One region of the Brevibacillus jepli genome, then DNA from elsewhere that is predicted to be linked to it. Evidence: riboswitches for the same ligand, from Rfam matches in the RefSeq annotation. Region 1 holds a riboswitch; each other region holds the start of a gene.

Region 1 (3,782 bases):
TAGCTTCATTAGGTGGCTCATCGATGTCTCGTTTTTTATGCGAAGCAAGAGGCAAGGCGATCATTCTCTTTTCTCCCTCTACAAGCAAAAGCACGTGGCTATTGAGGATAGAAGAGACGCCATCTTTTTTTGTGATGAGATGATAGTCTGTGATAGGTAGCTGCTTCTTCTCAAAAAGGTGGTTACGAAGTTCTGCCTCATCCATAGCCACAGACGATAGGAGGGGGTGCAATACCTCTTCCTGAATCGATTGGATATCGATCATGTTCTGCAAATAAATGAGTGCACAGACTACGTGCTGTCCGACTGAGAAAGTGTGATATACCACATCGGAACGATCGGCTAGTTGTTGACGAAACCACTTGAGTTGATCCTCAAGCGGTTCAATTGAATCCTGTGTCTCCTTCTCTTTCGGATTCGCTGATTTCTTTCTCCATTTCTTAACAGAGGCGATTTTTTTCATCGTACGCACCCTTGCTCATCTTTCATTTATGTGGATAGCCTTACACAAACTACCAGGATTTATTCTTAGTATCAACACGGGGTAAACAACTGTTCAACATGTATGTCTGGCTTGTGTAGAGTAATGGTATAATTTGTTTACAAAGGGAGGGTGAAGATATGCTTAGACGACCGGAAAGAGATGAGTACGCTCATTATTTTGACTATTATGTTGGACTAGTTCCAGAGGGCGAGCTGCAAACGATCCTCACACAACAAGGAGAGAGTGTAGTCGCCTTATTTTCTTCTCTTGCGCAAGAGCAGATTGAATATCGGTATGCCCCTGGAAAATGGACGGTAAAAGAAGTGTTGGGCCATCTCGTGGACTCAGAAAGAATCATGAGTTATCGCTTGCTCCGAATCGCCCGAGGAGACAAGACACCCCTGATTGGGTTTGATGAAAATGCTTTTGTAGAAGGCGCTTTATATCAGCAGCGAGAGCTCTCTGATTTGATAGAGGAGTACAAAGCAGTGCGTAGCTCTACTGTAGCGCAGGTGCGCGGAATCTCGCCAGAAGCGTGGTTGCGTACGGGACTTGCCAACGGTAACCAGCTATCTGCCAGGACATTGGCGTATGTGATTGCAGGACATGAAGCACACCACTGCAAGATTTTGAAAGAAAGATATTTAGGATAGATCGACCCACGATCCACGGAGGTCTTGCATGCGAACGATCCAGACAATCGATTATGTCTCGCCAATCGGCATTATCGAAATCAGTGGAACCGAAGAAGGGGTGTGCTCTATCCTATTCACAGATCGGGAGGAATCCATCCCGCACGAACAAGAAGAAAAATGCCCGCAGCCCCTCCGCGTTTGCAGGCAACAGCTAGAAGAATATTTTGCCGGCACAAGACAAGATTTTACGGTTCCCATGTGGATGGACGGGACAGGTTTCCAAAAAACAGTATGGAACACATTGACCACGATTCCTTATGCACAAAAGATAACGTACACACAGCTAGCCGCGTTAATTGGCAAGGAAAATGCGGTTAGGGCTGTTGGTAATGCCAATGGCAAAAATCGTTTGAACATCATCGTGCCTTGCCACAGACTCATTGGGGCAAACGGGAGCTTAACCGGATATTCGGGTGGATTGTGGAGAAAGGAATGGCTACAGAACCACGAGCGATCACATCAATGGTCACCGAAGCAGAAATGAATGAGCCAATTACATAGGTTGGAAACAGGTTCCTTAAGGTATAGAGATGCCACAAGGATAATAGGGAAGCTCGGTGCAATTCCGACACGGTCCCGCCACTGTAAGAGGGGAGTCAGCGTCAACAAGCCACTGGTCTATGAAATAGACGGGGAAGGCGACGCAAGACGATGATCCCAAAGTCAGGAGACCTGCCTGTTTCGACAACACTGATAGACCTACGGGAGATAGGGAGGTGTTAGAAATGGCTTGCGAAAATCAACGAGTGGACAAGTATGTCCCTCCTTTTCTGGCATTTTCTAACGATCGTACCGGTCGCGAGGAAAATGCTTTTTTATTTTGGGCAAGATACCAGAATAGGAGGGTGTGTGATGATCCAACTTTTCATTTGCCAATGGTGTGGATATATGGAGGAAAAAGAGCTGCCAGAGGAAAGCGAGGAGAGTTTATTTCGTTGCGCGTGCTGCAGCATGGAAGAGGTAGAAAGCCTGTTCGTGATTCACTGAAAGTCTTGCCTAATCAGCTTACAATCAGAAAAGAAAGAATTTTGTTGACGCTCGCCTTGGAATTTCTTAGAATATAGCTCAACAGCATAAATGGTTCTTATCCAGAGAGGTGGAGGGTCTGGCCCGATGAAGCCCGGCAACCGTTGCGTATTGCGACAAGGTGCCAATTCCTGCGGGACGTTTCGTCTCGAAAGATAAGAAGCGGGTTATTCCATCAGTAGATGAACCTTCTTCTTAGCGAAGAAGGTTTTTTTATTTGCCAATTTCATATTTTCTTTATCCAGAGAGGTGGAGGGACTGGCCCGATGAAGCCCGGCAACCGTCATGCATATTTTTGTGACAAGGTGCCAATTCCTGCAGGACATATACGTCCTGGGAGATAAGGAGAGGGAGCACTAGCTGCTAACAAGCCTTCTTCTTATCGAAGATGGCTTTTCTTTTTTCTGTGATACCAAAGCAAACTCTTAAAAAATTTCGGGGTATGAGGTGGTCAGGATGAGTGCAGAAGTAGTACGTGTGGGATTGTTGGGATTGGGAACAGTGGGGGGGGGCGTAATCAAAACGATCCGTTCACAACAGGAGAAGCTGGCTTCTCGTCTGGGAAAACGAATCGAGATCGTCAAAGCATTGGTGCGTGACTCGGAAAAAGAGCGGGCGATTTATGTCGATCCCTCTTTACTGACAACGGATTTCGAGGATGTATTGAAAAGCGATGTGGATATCGTGGTGGAAGTCATGGGTGGTGTAGAACCTACTTATGATTACGTCCGCGCTTTGATAGAAAAGGGTTGCCACGTGGTAACAGCAAACAAAGAGCTCCTCGCGAAAAGAGGAACGGAGCTAGTCGATCTGGCGAATCAGCATCAGGTGCATCTCGCCTATGAAGCGAGTGTCGCTGGGGGCATCCCGATCCTTAGTGTGTTACGGCAGTTCCTCCGTACGAATGATATTTACGGCGTTCGCGGTATTCTCAATGGTACAACGAACTTCATTTTGACGAAAATGGAGGCAGAGCAGCTCTCTTACCAGGAGGTGCTAAAGCAAGCGCAGGAGCTGGGTTATGCGGAAGCGGACCCTCGCTCGGACGTAGAAGGCTTTGACGCCATGTACAAACTGTATATCTTGGCACAGCTTGTCTACGGAGAATCGCTGCCATTAGCTGATGTCGTTCGCAAAGGGATTTCGGATTTATCAGCGGGGCATATCCGGATTGCGAGCGAGCTCGGCTACCGAATCAAGCTGATTGCGCAGGCTTATCAAGCGGATAATGGCATACGCTTGTCTGTTCAGCCAACCATGCTTCCTCAAAGCCATCCTTTGGCGCAAATCCACGATGCGTTTAATGCCGTCCAGCTATCCGGCAATATCGTGGGAGACTTGTTGTTTACAGGAAGAGGAGCGGGGGAGCTCCCTACAGCGAGTGCTGTTGTTGAGGATTTGGCCTATTTGTTGACCCAGCCATTTACGCCGCACCCGACATGGAAGGAAAAAACCGCTGACACAGCCGGGGAAACAGCGGAATCTACAGAACGCTTCCTATGTTATCTCGAAGGTTCATGTCAATCCGCTACACCAGATCGCGTCTTGCATTTCCTTCGGCAGGCAGGAGTAAGCGT
Region 2 (3,782 bases), on a different contig from region 1:
GGACCATACGCTTTTTCCTGTGGTGGAGGGAAGGGGTAGTCAACGATGTCCCTACAGGCAGAGTCGATATTGATTTGTCTGCCGTGCTCTATAACGAGGATTGGAAATACATGGAGCATATTTCCTATACCAATCTGCGTTCGGACCAGTATCAAGCGTGTCATAGCGGGGACATTGTACAGGCCCCCAAGGGTGCGTGCGAATTTATCGACATCGACATTGATTCTGTCATCCGCTATGGCGGTCGATATGTCGTCATGAACCTGTACTCGTTTACGAGTCAGCCTTATTGCGACTTGCCGGAATGCTACGCGGGCTGGATGATTCGTTCGGCGCCACAGACAGGGGAAATTTTTGAGCCGCAGACCGTACAGGACAAGATTGACCTCGCCGCAAACACGCGGATATGTATCCCGGTCATTCTTGATCTTGTGGAGCGAAAAGTGATTTGGACCGATATCTCCCTGAATTCCGATCCGCGTTTTGCTAACAATGTGGAGTCCAATGCCGGTGGGGTGGAGCTGATGGGGAGGGCTCTCACCTCGTTGGTGAAGCCGACTCTACATGAGTTGTTCATGCTACATGCTCAGGCGAGAGGGACGCTGACTGAGGGAGCTGACGAGGCAGATACGGTATTTTCCTTGGAAGAGGGAATTACGCCGTTTGATACGGAGATGATCATGGCGGATTTTATGCAGTGATTGGATCGTAACAAATAAGTAAGACCGTCAGGCAGTAAATGCTGACGGTCTTTTTCATGGATGCTACTTCTTACATCGACATAACCCCGCCATAGATTGGTTCCTGCTGTGTGTTTTTTGCCCAGGTACGTGTGCCGTACTCGAAATGCCACCATTCTTTCGGATAGTTGACGAATCCAGCAGCAGTCATCAAATGATAGAGCAGTCGGCGATTGTCTCGTATCTCGATGTCTTTTGGCGCAGGCTGTGCGAGCTCTTCATAGTGGCGAGTGGAAGCCAATTCACTGAAATCATCGAAGTCTGTCCCCATCTCCAGCCAGCCATCAGGTCCTGCGATAGTCAGGTCGATTGCGCCACCAGATAGGTGAGGAGACGGTTTGGAGAGGTCTGTTGTCGGGAGAGCGACGAATTTGCTCAATTCTTCCGTGAGTGCGGGCCCTTCCTGCCAGCCTTGTAAAAACAAGGCTTCACGAAATCGTTCATACAACGATGCTTGTACCTCGAACGAGCGCCAACCGTCCAACACGACTAGCTTGTAGCCTTCAGGCAGTTGCGCGGCTGCCATGGCGAGCCTGTGTGCTGCGCCTTCTCGTAAAAAGGCTTCTGGCTGCGCCCCGGCATAGCCCTCATGGTAGTAGACGGGGTAAACGGAGATTTGGGCCGAAAGTGACGAGAGTGAAATCATCGGTTCACCGCATTCTTTGATCGGCAGTGGGCTTGGCAGGACCGTGTCTGGTATCTTTGGAATCGGAGGGAAGGACATAACTACTCACCGCCTTCGAACGTTTTGCAAATCATTTTGCACATCACATATGGTAACGAAAATCGAAAGGTAAGTAAACGCAAGGATACTTAATTTTCTGCAAATAGAGACCTGCGACGAATCGGCAGCTTTTGCTAGGAATACTGGGGAGCTTTTGCTATTATTAAAGCAAGTGCTTGTCAATGAAACGAATGACATTTACATATGAAAGAGAAACAGGTCCTTGTTTTTGCGAAGCCGATTCGCAGGAGCAAGGTTAAAAGGGAAGATTGGTGAAAAGCCAACGCGGTCCCGCCACTGTAAGAGAGTAGCTGTTCTTCAAGGCATCATGCCATCCACTGCCCATCCGGGAGCGGGAAGGAGAAGAAGAGTGATGATCCTCAAGCCAGGAGACCTGCCTGTTTTTATGTTTACACTGATTTCCTTCGGGTCAAAGGAAGAGGTGAGGATTGTTGCTTTTCAGCTATCCGCGCTTTGTTTTTCCTTATGTACTGGGGGAAACAGGGCGCTTTTTTTGTTGGCTTCGGAAAGTATTTGGAGGAAACATCGGAGTAAAATACGTCACTTTTTGAGGTGGTCAAGATGGATAAAAACGATAAAAAACGAGGCTTAACTCTCGTATACACGGGAGACGGCAAAGGGAAAACGACAGCTGCAGTCGGTTTGGCTGTACGGGCGACCGGCCGTGGGAAAAAGGTGCTGATGGTTCAGTTCATCAAGTCGCCAGATCGTACATACGGAGAAAAGATTGTTTTTGATAAATTGGGGATCGAAATTGTGCAAAAAGGCGTCGGCTTCACGTGGACGAAGACACCGGAGGAGCATCGTCAGGCACTGAAGGAAGCGTGGGCTTTTGCGAGCGAAAGGCTCTCTTCCGGCGAGTACGATGTCGTCATTCTCGATGAGCTGAATAACGCATTGGCCATTGACCGTTTTCCGATTGATGATGTGCTGCCATTGACCGATGTTTTGGAAGCGATTCAAAACAGGCCAAGCCATATCCATCTCGTGATTACGGGAAGGGCAGCGAAGCAGGAGATCTTGGATATAGCCGATCTGGTAACAGAAATGAAGCCGATCAAGCATTACTACGATGAAGGGATTCCGGCTGTGCTGGGGGTAGAGTTTTGAAAAGCACAGGGGTAATTGAAACGTATGGTCATGGTGGAGATGTGCTGACAGCAGCGCAGCGCTTTGGTGTAGATCCCGGTCAGTTTCTGGATTACAGTGCCAATATTAACCCGCTGGGGATGCCAGCAAGCGTCCGTGAGATGCTGCTGGCTTCGCTGGCTGCTGTAGCGCATTACCCAGACCCTGGACATCGTGTGTTTCGCCGTGCATTGGCGAATCGGCTGCAGATGTCGGAAGAATGGTTGTTGCCTGCCAATGGAGCAGCTGAGGCGATGGCATTAGCGATTCTCGGGCTTCAGCCACAAACAGTTGGCGTAGTCTATCCTTGCTTTTCGGAATACGCGCAACTTTCCGAGCAGTTTGGTGCCCGTGTCATTGGCTGCTTCGGGAAGGAAGAGCAAGGCTACAAGCCTGATCCTGTAGAGCTACATGCTCTTTTTGCACAGGCTGACCTCGTATTTGTCGGGTCACCGAACAATCCAACGGGAATCCTGTACCAGCCGGATGAGCTGCTCCAAATGGCGGAATGGACGAAAGAGACCAATACGTGGCTCATCGTGGATGAGGCTTTCCTCGATTTTGTGGAGGAAGAGCGGCAGTATACATTGGCGACGCAGCTTGCTCGCTTTCCCCGCGTGATTTTGATGCGTTCGATGACGAAAATGTACGCGATTCCGGGATTGCGTCTGGGCTATGCGATTGCGCACCCGCAAGTCATTGCGAAAATGCGCGAGAAGCAAGTGAGCTGGAGCGTGAATACATTGGCCCTGCTGGCTGGAGAGCTGTGCCTGCAAGAGCAAGCTTATGAGGAACAGACCCGCAGCCTCATAAAAGAAGAACGTACGTATCTAATCAATTTCATCCGCAGTGAACTGGGCTGGAGGGTATGGCCAGGAGAGGCAAACTTTTTGCTGCTTCGCTCGCCTGAATCATTGCCAGCGGAACAATTACAGGCACGGCTTGGAAAAAAAGGCGTTCTGATCCGCAACTGCGCTATGTATCCTGGTTTGACAGCTCATGATGTGAGAATCGCAGTACGTGGTCGGGCAGAAAATGAGCGACTGCTAGCAGCTCTTAGCGAGGTCCATGCGGAAGGAAGTGAACAGCGATGAGTTTGGTGCTGGTAACTGGCGGTGTCCGTTCAGGAAAGAGCCGATTCGCGGAAGAGCTTGCGAATTCGCTGAGCA
Region 3 (3,782 bases), on a different contig from region 1:
ACTCCCACTTACCGCCTGCCAGACTGCCGCTTAACCAAAACAGGACTGTCCCAATTCCGTGTTCATCCGGCGCTGAAAAAACAAGGAGGCTGGTGATGGCCGACAAGATCGCGGAAATGGCAATACCTGCCATGAGCAGGCGTACCGTCGAATTTTGTCCACCAATACGGGATAGCGTGAAAATGAGAATAATTGACACAAGCGAGCCTGTAAAAGCGCCAAAGGAAAGCGCGTACTGCCCGTACATACTGAATGCACCGAATATAATTACCAAGGTAGCTCCGACTGAAGCCCCTGATGATACGCCTAACACGTAAGGGTCTGCCAGGGAGTTGCGAACCAACGACTGGATCGCCACTCCCACAACAGATAGACCTGCACCGACGATCGCCCCCAAGAGGACACGTGGAAAGCGAATATCCCAGATGATGGTCTGCTCCCCTTTGGACCAATCCACCTCAATCCATTCGGCGAACATCGGGATTTTCGATAAGGCGATTTTCCATACGGTAGTAGGCTTAATCTCTACCGAGCCCAACGTAACAGCGAATGTAATCGAGAGAAAGAGTCCGATCAGTAGAGTGATGATGATGTAAGGTAACTTAATCTGCTGCAGTGCCATTCCCTCCCTTATAAGGGGCCAACTTTATTTGAATTTATCCGGGTAGAGTCCTTCCGCCAAAATTTTTAGCGCAATCGGTGCTCGAACGCCTTCAGAAGCCGCAGACAATGGCAATACGATCAGTCGTTGATTTTTAATCGCCGGGATATCTGCCAACTCTTTTTTCGTCAAAAGGAAATTGCGTTTTTGCTCGGCAGTTCTGTCACCAAAGTCAACAATAATGATGACGTCCGGATTGCGGTTCACTACTTCTTCCCAGCTGACATCTGCCCAACCCTTTTGAATATCGTCAAAAATATTCTTGCCACCCGCTATCTCGATTAAGGATGTCATGTAGTTGTTCGCTGCGGTGGATGGTTGATCTTCCCCATTGTCGTACACGAATACATGGAGTGGCTTGTCCACCTTACCAATTTTGCTAATCGTTTGATCCATCTCACTCTTCATTTTGTTAATCAATTCATTGGCTTTGTCTTCCACACGGAAAATGCGTCCGATGTTCGTAATATCCGCAAACACATCGTCGATTGTTGGACCAGGCATGCTAGACGATGTTTGCAGGTACGATTTGATGCCGACCTTTTCCAAGTCCTGCATGGAGCCTACACCCTTTTCTCCGAATCCACTTTTCCAGCCTGCATAAACAAAGTCAGGGTTCGCAGCCATCAGCACCTCTTTTGTCGGATACTTGTCTGACAAAACTGGGACCTTGTCATAGTCTGCTTTTAACTCCGGGAGAATTTGATCGTCCAAGTAAGCGGTTCCGACCATTTTATCAGCAAGGCCTAATGCCAGCATGATTTCGGTTACGTGTTGGTTCAATGTCACTGCACGCTCTGGTGCTTTTGGATAGGTCATCTCGATACCATTATTGACGAGCGTTACAGGCTTGCTCTCTACTGCTGGTGCACCTGCTTGTTCTGTTTTGGCAGGAGCTGTTGGTTGTGTGGACGTAGATGAACCACATGCCGAAACGAGAAGCATCGCGGCCGTCATAACTCCAAAACCTAGCCCTTTGAATAATTTATGTGCCATCATCATTCGTAATCCCCTCTTCTTTCATTATGTAAATAAAAAAGCACCCCCCATTTTCAATCGGGAGGTGCTTGCCAAACGTAGATATACCTATAGCCAGGCAAAAAGGCGCCTTTTCATAGACTGCTTCCACATCTGGCCCATCCTCGTGGGTCGATTGTATATGATCTCATGGCAGGTCTCCTGGCTTACGGATCAACACTCCCAGCTTCCTTCCCATTTTTTGTCTCGCAAAAAACAGTGGCTATTCGCTAGGCGCTCCTCGTTTACAGTGGCGGGACCGCGCCGGTTTCTCACCGGACTTCCCTATTAAGCTGATGGCATCTACCATCCAGCACCATTCGATACTTATTCAATTTTTTTCGACTCGTCCATTAGTTGATAGAAGTCAGTTTTTTCGGGAACTGCGTGAGCACTTCAACGCCCGTTTCCGTAACCAAAACATCGTCTTCAATCCGTACTCCGCCTACACCTGGCAAATAGATGCCTGGCTCGATTGTAAAGACCATCCCTGGCCGGAGTACTTCCTGGTTTTGACTATGAACAGACGGGTACTCATGAACATCCATGCCAAGACCATGACCAAGACGATGCATGAAGTATTCTCCGTAGCCTTTTGCAGTGATGACATCACGAGCAGTCTTATCCAAATGGGCAAAGGTCACGCCTGGACGAATCTCCGCAATTGCCGCTTCGTTGGCTGCCAATACCGTCTCGTAAATTTCTTGAAGCTGGTCACTGATTTCTCCTACGGCAAAGGTACGGGTAATATCTGATACATAGCCGTTCGCAGCTACCCCGATATCAAACAACAGCAGGTCGCCTTCTTGTACTTGGCGCGTTCCTGGTTTTCCGTGTGGCAACGCGGACTTTTCCCCTGCCAATACCATAGACGTAAAGGATGGACCTTCTGCACCCAGTCGTTTCATCTGGAATTCCAGCTCAGCCACGATTTCTGTCTCGGTCATGCCTGTTTTGACTTTTTTCAGTGTCTCCTGCAAGGAATCCTCGACCAATTGAACAGCGTGCTTCAAGCGATCTACTTCATCGGCGGATTTGATCAAACGCATTTCACGCAGTGGCTCTTCCACGTCCACATAGCTCGATGCCAATACAACCTGTCCAAGCGCTTCATAGCGCTCGACAGTCATGTGGCTTTTCTCGATGCCGAGCTTTGTCAGGTTCGCTGGCAACACTTGCTTGAGGATTTCATACGGGTTTTGGATATCCGTATGTGTATGGATATCTTGAACGAACGAAGCCTCTGCTGCTGCCTCACGATCAAGAGCAGGAACAATTAAGGAAGGCTTTCCCTCAGCAGGAATAACGAGACCCATAAAACGCTCATGCGGGTCCGTAAAAAATCCGGTCAAATAGTAGACATGCTTGGGAGAGGTAATCAACACCGCGTTCAGCTCTTGTTCTGTCAAAAACGTGTGGAGCTTCGAAATGCGCTCTTGAAACAACTTCTTCACCCTGCTTTCACCAATTATTCTATTGCGAGAATACCACTTCCCCAGCAAAAAAAGAAGAGCTCATTTGAAAAATCCACCTCGTAACGGACAACATAAGGTTGGGGTGAAAAAGAAAATGGAACAAGTACTCGTTCATCAGGATGGCAAACAGTTTGCTTTTCACATGTCAGGAAAAGGAACGCCTTTAGTATGTATCCACGCGCCATGTATCGGTTCTATTAATTTTGTCTATCAGCAATCCCTCACGGACACTTATCAGCTGATTGTCCCTGATTTGCCAGGACATGGCGACACTTCACCGATGGAGAAGCCGTTTTCGATCGGGGAACTGGCTGAACAGCTCCATAAGCTGATCCCGTCACTCGGTATCGAACGTCCCTTTATTATGGGGTACTCACAAGGAGCGTCTATCGCCCTTGAATATTGCCTTCGTTATCCTGATCATGTCCGAGGCGCCATACTTGTCAGCGCTTTTTCAGAAGTGCATGACCTGTATTTACACGGCAGATTTTTGATGGCACGAGCATTATCCATGGTAAACGGTGTCCCTCTCCTCGCCCGGTCGATTGCTTCCTCTCATATAGACGACCAAGAAATGCGTACACAATGGATTCAGCACGCCTCTAAAACAGATTCCGCCAGCCTCAAAT
Region 4 (3,782 bases), on a different contig from region 1:
ACCCACAAGGAAAAGGGAATACCAGCAAGCAACACGCTAAACCAAGCATCTCTTCCAGCCTTACTGAGTAAGAGGGGGATGACGGTTACGTGGTTCGTAATGCCGATCGTCAGCATCATCACCATGATGGCTTGGCCAATCCCGATTTTTCCATCCACTTTCATAAAAGACTTGTCCCCCTGTGCGTGGTGGTGCTGTTAGGATTTGCCTGCTCACTTGGAAATATGTATCATGCATAAAGGTTACCTCCTCCCGAAAAAGTGTGGTATTCTACTATGAGGTGTAGAGGTAGAAACGGAGTAAGGAGTGCAGCCGTGATGTATCAACTCATACGAAACTATCTGTTTAAGCAGGATACGGAAGAGATTCATGAAAAGACAATTGGTGCCTTAAGGCTGGTAGAGGATTCTGCCCCAGGCAAAAGTATATTGAAGATGATGTACCAAGTGAAAGACGAGCGTCTGGAGAACAAGCTGTGGGGGCTGACTTTTCCCAATCCAGTTGGACTTGCAGCTGGTTTTGATAAAAATGCTGAGGTTTATCATGCGTTAGGTGCGTTAGGTTTCGGGTTTGTGGAAATCGGGACGTTGACGCCGCAGGGGCAGCCTGGCAATCCGAAGCCGCGTTTATTCCGCTTGCCGGAATATCAGGCAATCATTAACCGGATGGGCTTCAACAATCACGGTGCGTATCTGGCTTCCCAGCACCTGGTCGATTACGCCTATTCAGACGTTCCGATCGGGATTAATATCGGGAAAAACAAAGTAACTCCGAATGAGGAGGCGGCCAGCGACTATAGCAAATGTATGGACATGCTCTATGCATACGGACATTACTTTGTGATTAACATCAGTTCTCCCAATACCCCGAATCTGCGTGACTTGCAGGAAACGGAGAGCTTGCGTCATTTGGTTCGTGCGGTAAGGGAAAAAGCTTCTGAAATGGAATCACGCAGCATCAAGAAGAAGCCGATTTTGTTGAAAGTAGCACCAGACATGTCGGATGAGCACATGCGTGATGTCGTCCACGCCGCGGTAGAAGAAGGCATCTCGGGAATTATTGCCACCAATACGACGCTGTCACGCGAGGCGGTTGAAAGGCATCGTTATGCCGAGGAAGCGGGCGGCTTGAGCGGAAGACCGCTTACGGAGCGTTCTACTGCTTGGGTGAAGGAAATTTATCAAGAAGTAGGGGATAAGGTACCAATCGTCGGCGTCGGGGGCATATTTACCGGTGAAGACGCCTACGCGAAAATACGCGCAGGGGCCAGCCTCGTTCAGGTTTATACGGGGATGATTTATCAGGGACCAGGTATCGCCAAGCAAATCAACAAAAAACTGCTCAAGCTCATGAAGCGTGATGGTTTTAATCATATTAGTGAAGTGATTGGCGTAGACGCAAAAGAATAGATAGAACAAGTACGCATAAGCCGATGGCTCCGTTCGTAGCGGATCATCGGCTTATGCGTTTTTGCTTATATTCTTCCGCTTTATGTAGTGATCCGGTATAATGATGTGGGGCAAACATGAATTGTCTGCCAATTTCATATTGTCGGCGTTAGGTGCCTTTATGTGACGCATAAAGGGTAACAGGGAATCGGGTGAAAGTCCCGAGCGGTCCCGCCACTGTAACCAGGGAGCTCTCTTTGAAAGAAAACCACTCATTTTCGTATGGGGAAGGACAAAGAGCGCATGGATCTGGAAGCCAGGAGACCTACCTAGTAGCCACACCCACAAAAACCTTCGCGGAAAGGAGCGGTGAATACGAGGCAATGAGGCTGTGCAATCAGTCTATTGTTTTGTGCGCGTATCTCGTCCATTGATGGATGGGATTTTTTTGTTTGTACGAAAGAATGAGAAGCAGTGAAGGAGGAATGAACATGAATCGATCACGTATCGTATCTACTTGTCTGTTGATCACGGGCTTTGTCCTTTATTTTCTTTTGAATGAACCAGAGACAGGACATGCGATGCACATCATGGAAGGGTATTTGCCATTATCCTGGGCATTATTTTGGTGGGCTGTCTTCTTGCCGTTTTTTATTCTCGGGCTTCGCTCGATTAACAAAATCGTCAAAGAGCATCCAGAGATGAAGCTCCTGATAGGAGTGGCAGGAGCTTTTGCGTTTGTTTTATCTGCACTAAAAATTCCATCCGTTACAGGCAGCAGCTCTCACCCGACTGGAACGGGTCTTGGCGCCATTATGTTTGGGCCTTTCGCGATGTCTGTGCTAGGGAGCATGGTGCTCTTGTTTCAAGCCTTGCTTTTAGCGCATGGAGGTTTGACTACGCTAGGAGCAAATGCTGTATCCATGGCAGTAGTAGGACCACTGGTGGCATACGGAATCTACCGGATGATCATGAAAGCCAAGGGAAGCCAACGTCTGGCTGTTTTTGCGGCGGCGGCCTTGGCTGACCTTGCTACTTATGTAGTGACATCGATTCAACTGGCACTGGCATTCCCGGCTGAATCTGGCGGAGTGCTGGCCTCGTTTGCCAAATTCGCAGGAATCTTTGCATTCACACAAGTACCGCTTGCAATCAGTGAGGGTCTATTGACCGTCCTCGTCTGGAACTGGTTGTTATCCTATAACGCAAAAGAGCTGACACAGCTCCGTTTGCTCAAACGGGAGGAATCGCTGTGAAAAAAGGATGGAACTGGCTATTGCTCTTGGGGGTAGTCGTACTGGCTATTGTCCCGCTTTTATTGGTACAGGATTCGGAATTTGGCGGCGCAGATGGCGTGGCAGAAGAAGCGATCAAGGAAATCGCTCCGAACTACGAACCGTGGTTTCAACCGCTGATAGAACCACCAGGTGGAGAAACGGAGAGCTTGTTGTTTGCTGTACAGGCGGCATTGGGAGCCGGAGTAATCGGCTATGCTGTGGGTTTGTACAAAGGTCGGTTGGATAAGCGGAAAAAATGAACTGGCAGCAGCTTGATTCTCTTTCCTATCAAAATCGGCTGAAGCTTTTGCCGCCAGTCCACAAGCTATTGCTGGCGAGTGCATTGTTACTGCTCGTCTTGGTAGGGCATGTATGGATGCAGATGGCCGTCGTTGTCTGGATGACGGTATGGGTAGTGGTGTACGCTCGTATTCCTGTCCGTATCTATTGTTTATTTATGATGTTGTCCCTCTCGTTTTTTGTTGTGGGACTCCCTGCGTTATTGGTGGAAGGGGCGAGAGCAGGAGAAGTGCAGGTCCAGTACGTCGCATCGTGGGAGCTGGGTTCGTATGTGCTCTATGTGCCACTCTCATCGTTTGGTAAGGTATGGATACTACTTTGGCGTACCATGGCGAGCTTGACTTGTTTTGCTTTCATTTTGTTTACCGTGCCGTTTGCGGAGATCCTGCAGGTGCTTCGCCGACTGCGTATCCCTGTCATTGTGACCGATCTTTTGATGATCATGTATCGATTTATCTTTGTATTGTTGACGATTTCACACCAGCTCTGGATTGCGCAGCGTTCTCGTGGAGGCCATCGTGGTTTTTTGGCGACACTTCGAGATGCAGGGGTTCTTGTTGCTCAATTGTTCATCAGAGCGATGCGCAAATACGAAGCCTTGTACAAAGGAATGGCGGCTAGAGGATTCGGAGAAAGCATGCAGGTGCTCTCTTTTCATACGCATACGCGTTCGCGTCGCTATGAATGGGAGTCGATAGCAGGCTGCATCGTACTGATCCTGCTAGAGTGGTGGACAGGAGGCTGGCGGTTATGACAGCGCGGTTGTTGGAGTTCATCGATTTGCATTACACGTATCCGGGAGGGCGGAGGCCCGTCC

What was found. Region 1 has a riboswitch for cobalamin ahead of AB1L17_RS18785 (hypothetical protein). Riboswitches for the same ligand answer to the same signal wherever they lie in the genome.
Region 2: linked by a shared signal. The riboswitch ahead of cobO (cob(I)yrinic acid a,c-diamide adenosyltransferase) and the one ahead of AB1L17_RS18785 (hypothetical protein) in region 1 are both predicted to bind cobalamin.
Region 3: linked by a shared signal. The riboswitch ahead of AB1L17_RS05850 (ABC transporter substrate-binding protein) and the one ahead of AB1L17_RS18785 (hypothetical protein) in region 1 are both predicted to bind cobalamin.
Region 4: linked by a shared signal. The riboswitch ahead of AB1L17_RS12205 (energy-coupling factor ABC transporter permease) and the one ahead of AB1L17_RS18785 (hypothetical protein) in region 1 are both predicted to bind cobalamin.

Annotation. Positions count from the first base shown of each region.
Region 1 covers NZ_JBFEFW010000017.1:30,059-33,840, reverse strand. Annotated here, with positions in the region: gene AB1L17_RS18800 (spore germination protein) at 1-463, opposite strand, end outside; gene AB1L17_RS18795 (DinB family protein) at 622-1,137, shown strand; gene AB1L17_RS18790 (methylated-DNA--[protein]-cysteine S-methyltransferase) at 1,166-1,663, shown strand; cobalamin riboswitch at 1,673-1,873, shown strand; gene AB1L17_RS18785 (hypothetical protein) at 1,905-2,243, shown strand; SAM riboswitch class I at 2,261-2,367, shown strand; SAM riboswitch class I at 2,440-2,552, shown strand; gene AB1L17_RS18780 (homoserine dehydrogenase family protein) at 2,662-3,782, shown strand, end outside.
Region 2 covers NZ_JBFEFW010000021.1:28,644-32,425, forward strand. Annotated here, with positions in the region: gene AB1L17_RS21215 (TerD family protein) at 1-701, shown strand, start outside; gene AB1L17_RS21220 (M15 family metallopeptidase) at 772-1,464, opposite strand; cobalamin riboswitch at 1,665-1,880, shown strand; gene cobO (cob(I)yrinic acid a,c-diamide adenosyltransferase) at 2,047-2,595, shown strand; gene cobD (threonine-phosphate decarboxylase CobD) at 2,592-3,707, shown strand; gene cobU (bifunctional adenosylcobinamide kinase/adenosylcobinamide-phosphate guanylyltransferase) at 3,704-3,782, shown strand, end outside.
Region 3 covers NZ_JBFEFW010000004.1:71,263-75,044, forward strand. Annotated here, with positions in the region: gene AB1L17_RS05845 (FecCD family ABC transporter permease) at 1-622, opposite strand, end outside; gene AB1L17_RS05850 (ABC transporter substrate-binding protein) at 647-1,663, opposite strand; cobalamin riboswitch at 1,814-2,014, opposite strand; gene AB1L17_RS05855 (M24 family metallopeptidase) at 2,032-3,123, opposite strand; gene AB1L17_RS05860 (alpha/beta fold hydrolase) at 3,248-3,782, shown strand, end outside.
Region 4 covers NZ_JBFEFW010000009.1:162,095-165,876, reverse strand. Annotated here, with positions in the region: gene AB1L17_RS12215 (GerAB/ArcD/ProY family transporter) at 1-164, opposite strand, end outside; gene AB1L17_RS12210 (quinone-dependent dihydroorotate dehydrogenase) at 318-1,409, shown strand; cobalamin riboswitch at 1,543-1,735, shown strand; gene AB1L17_RS12205 (energy-coupling factor ABC transporter permease) at 1,880-2,644, shown strand; gene AB1L17_RS12200 (cobalt ECF transporter S component CbiN) at 2,641-2,925, shown strand; gene cbiQ (cobalt ECF transporter T component CbiQ) at 2,922-3,719, shown strand; gene AB1L17_RS12190 (energy-coupling factor ABC transporter ATP-binding protein) at 3,716-3,782, shown strand, end outside.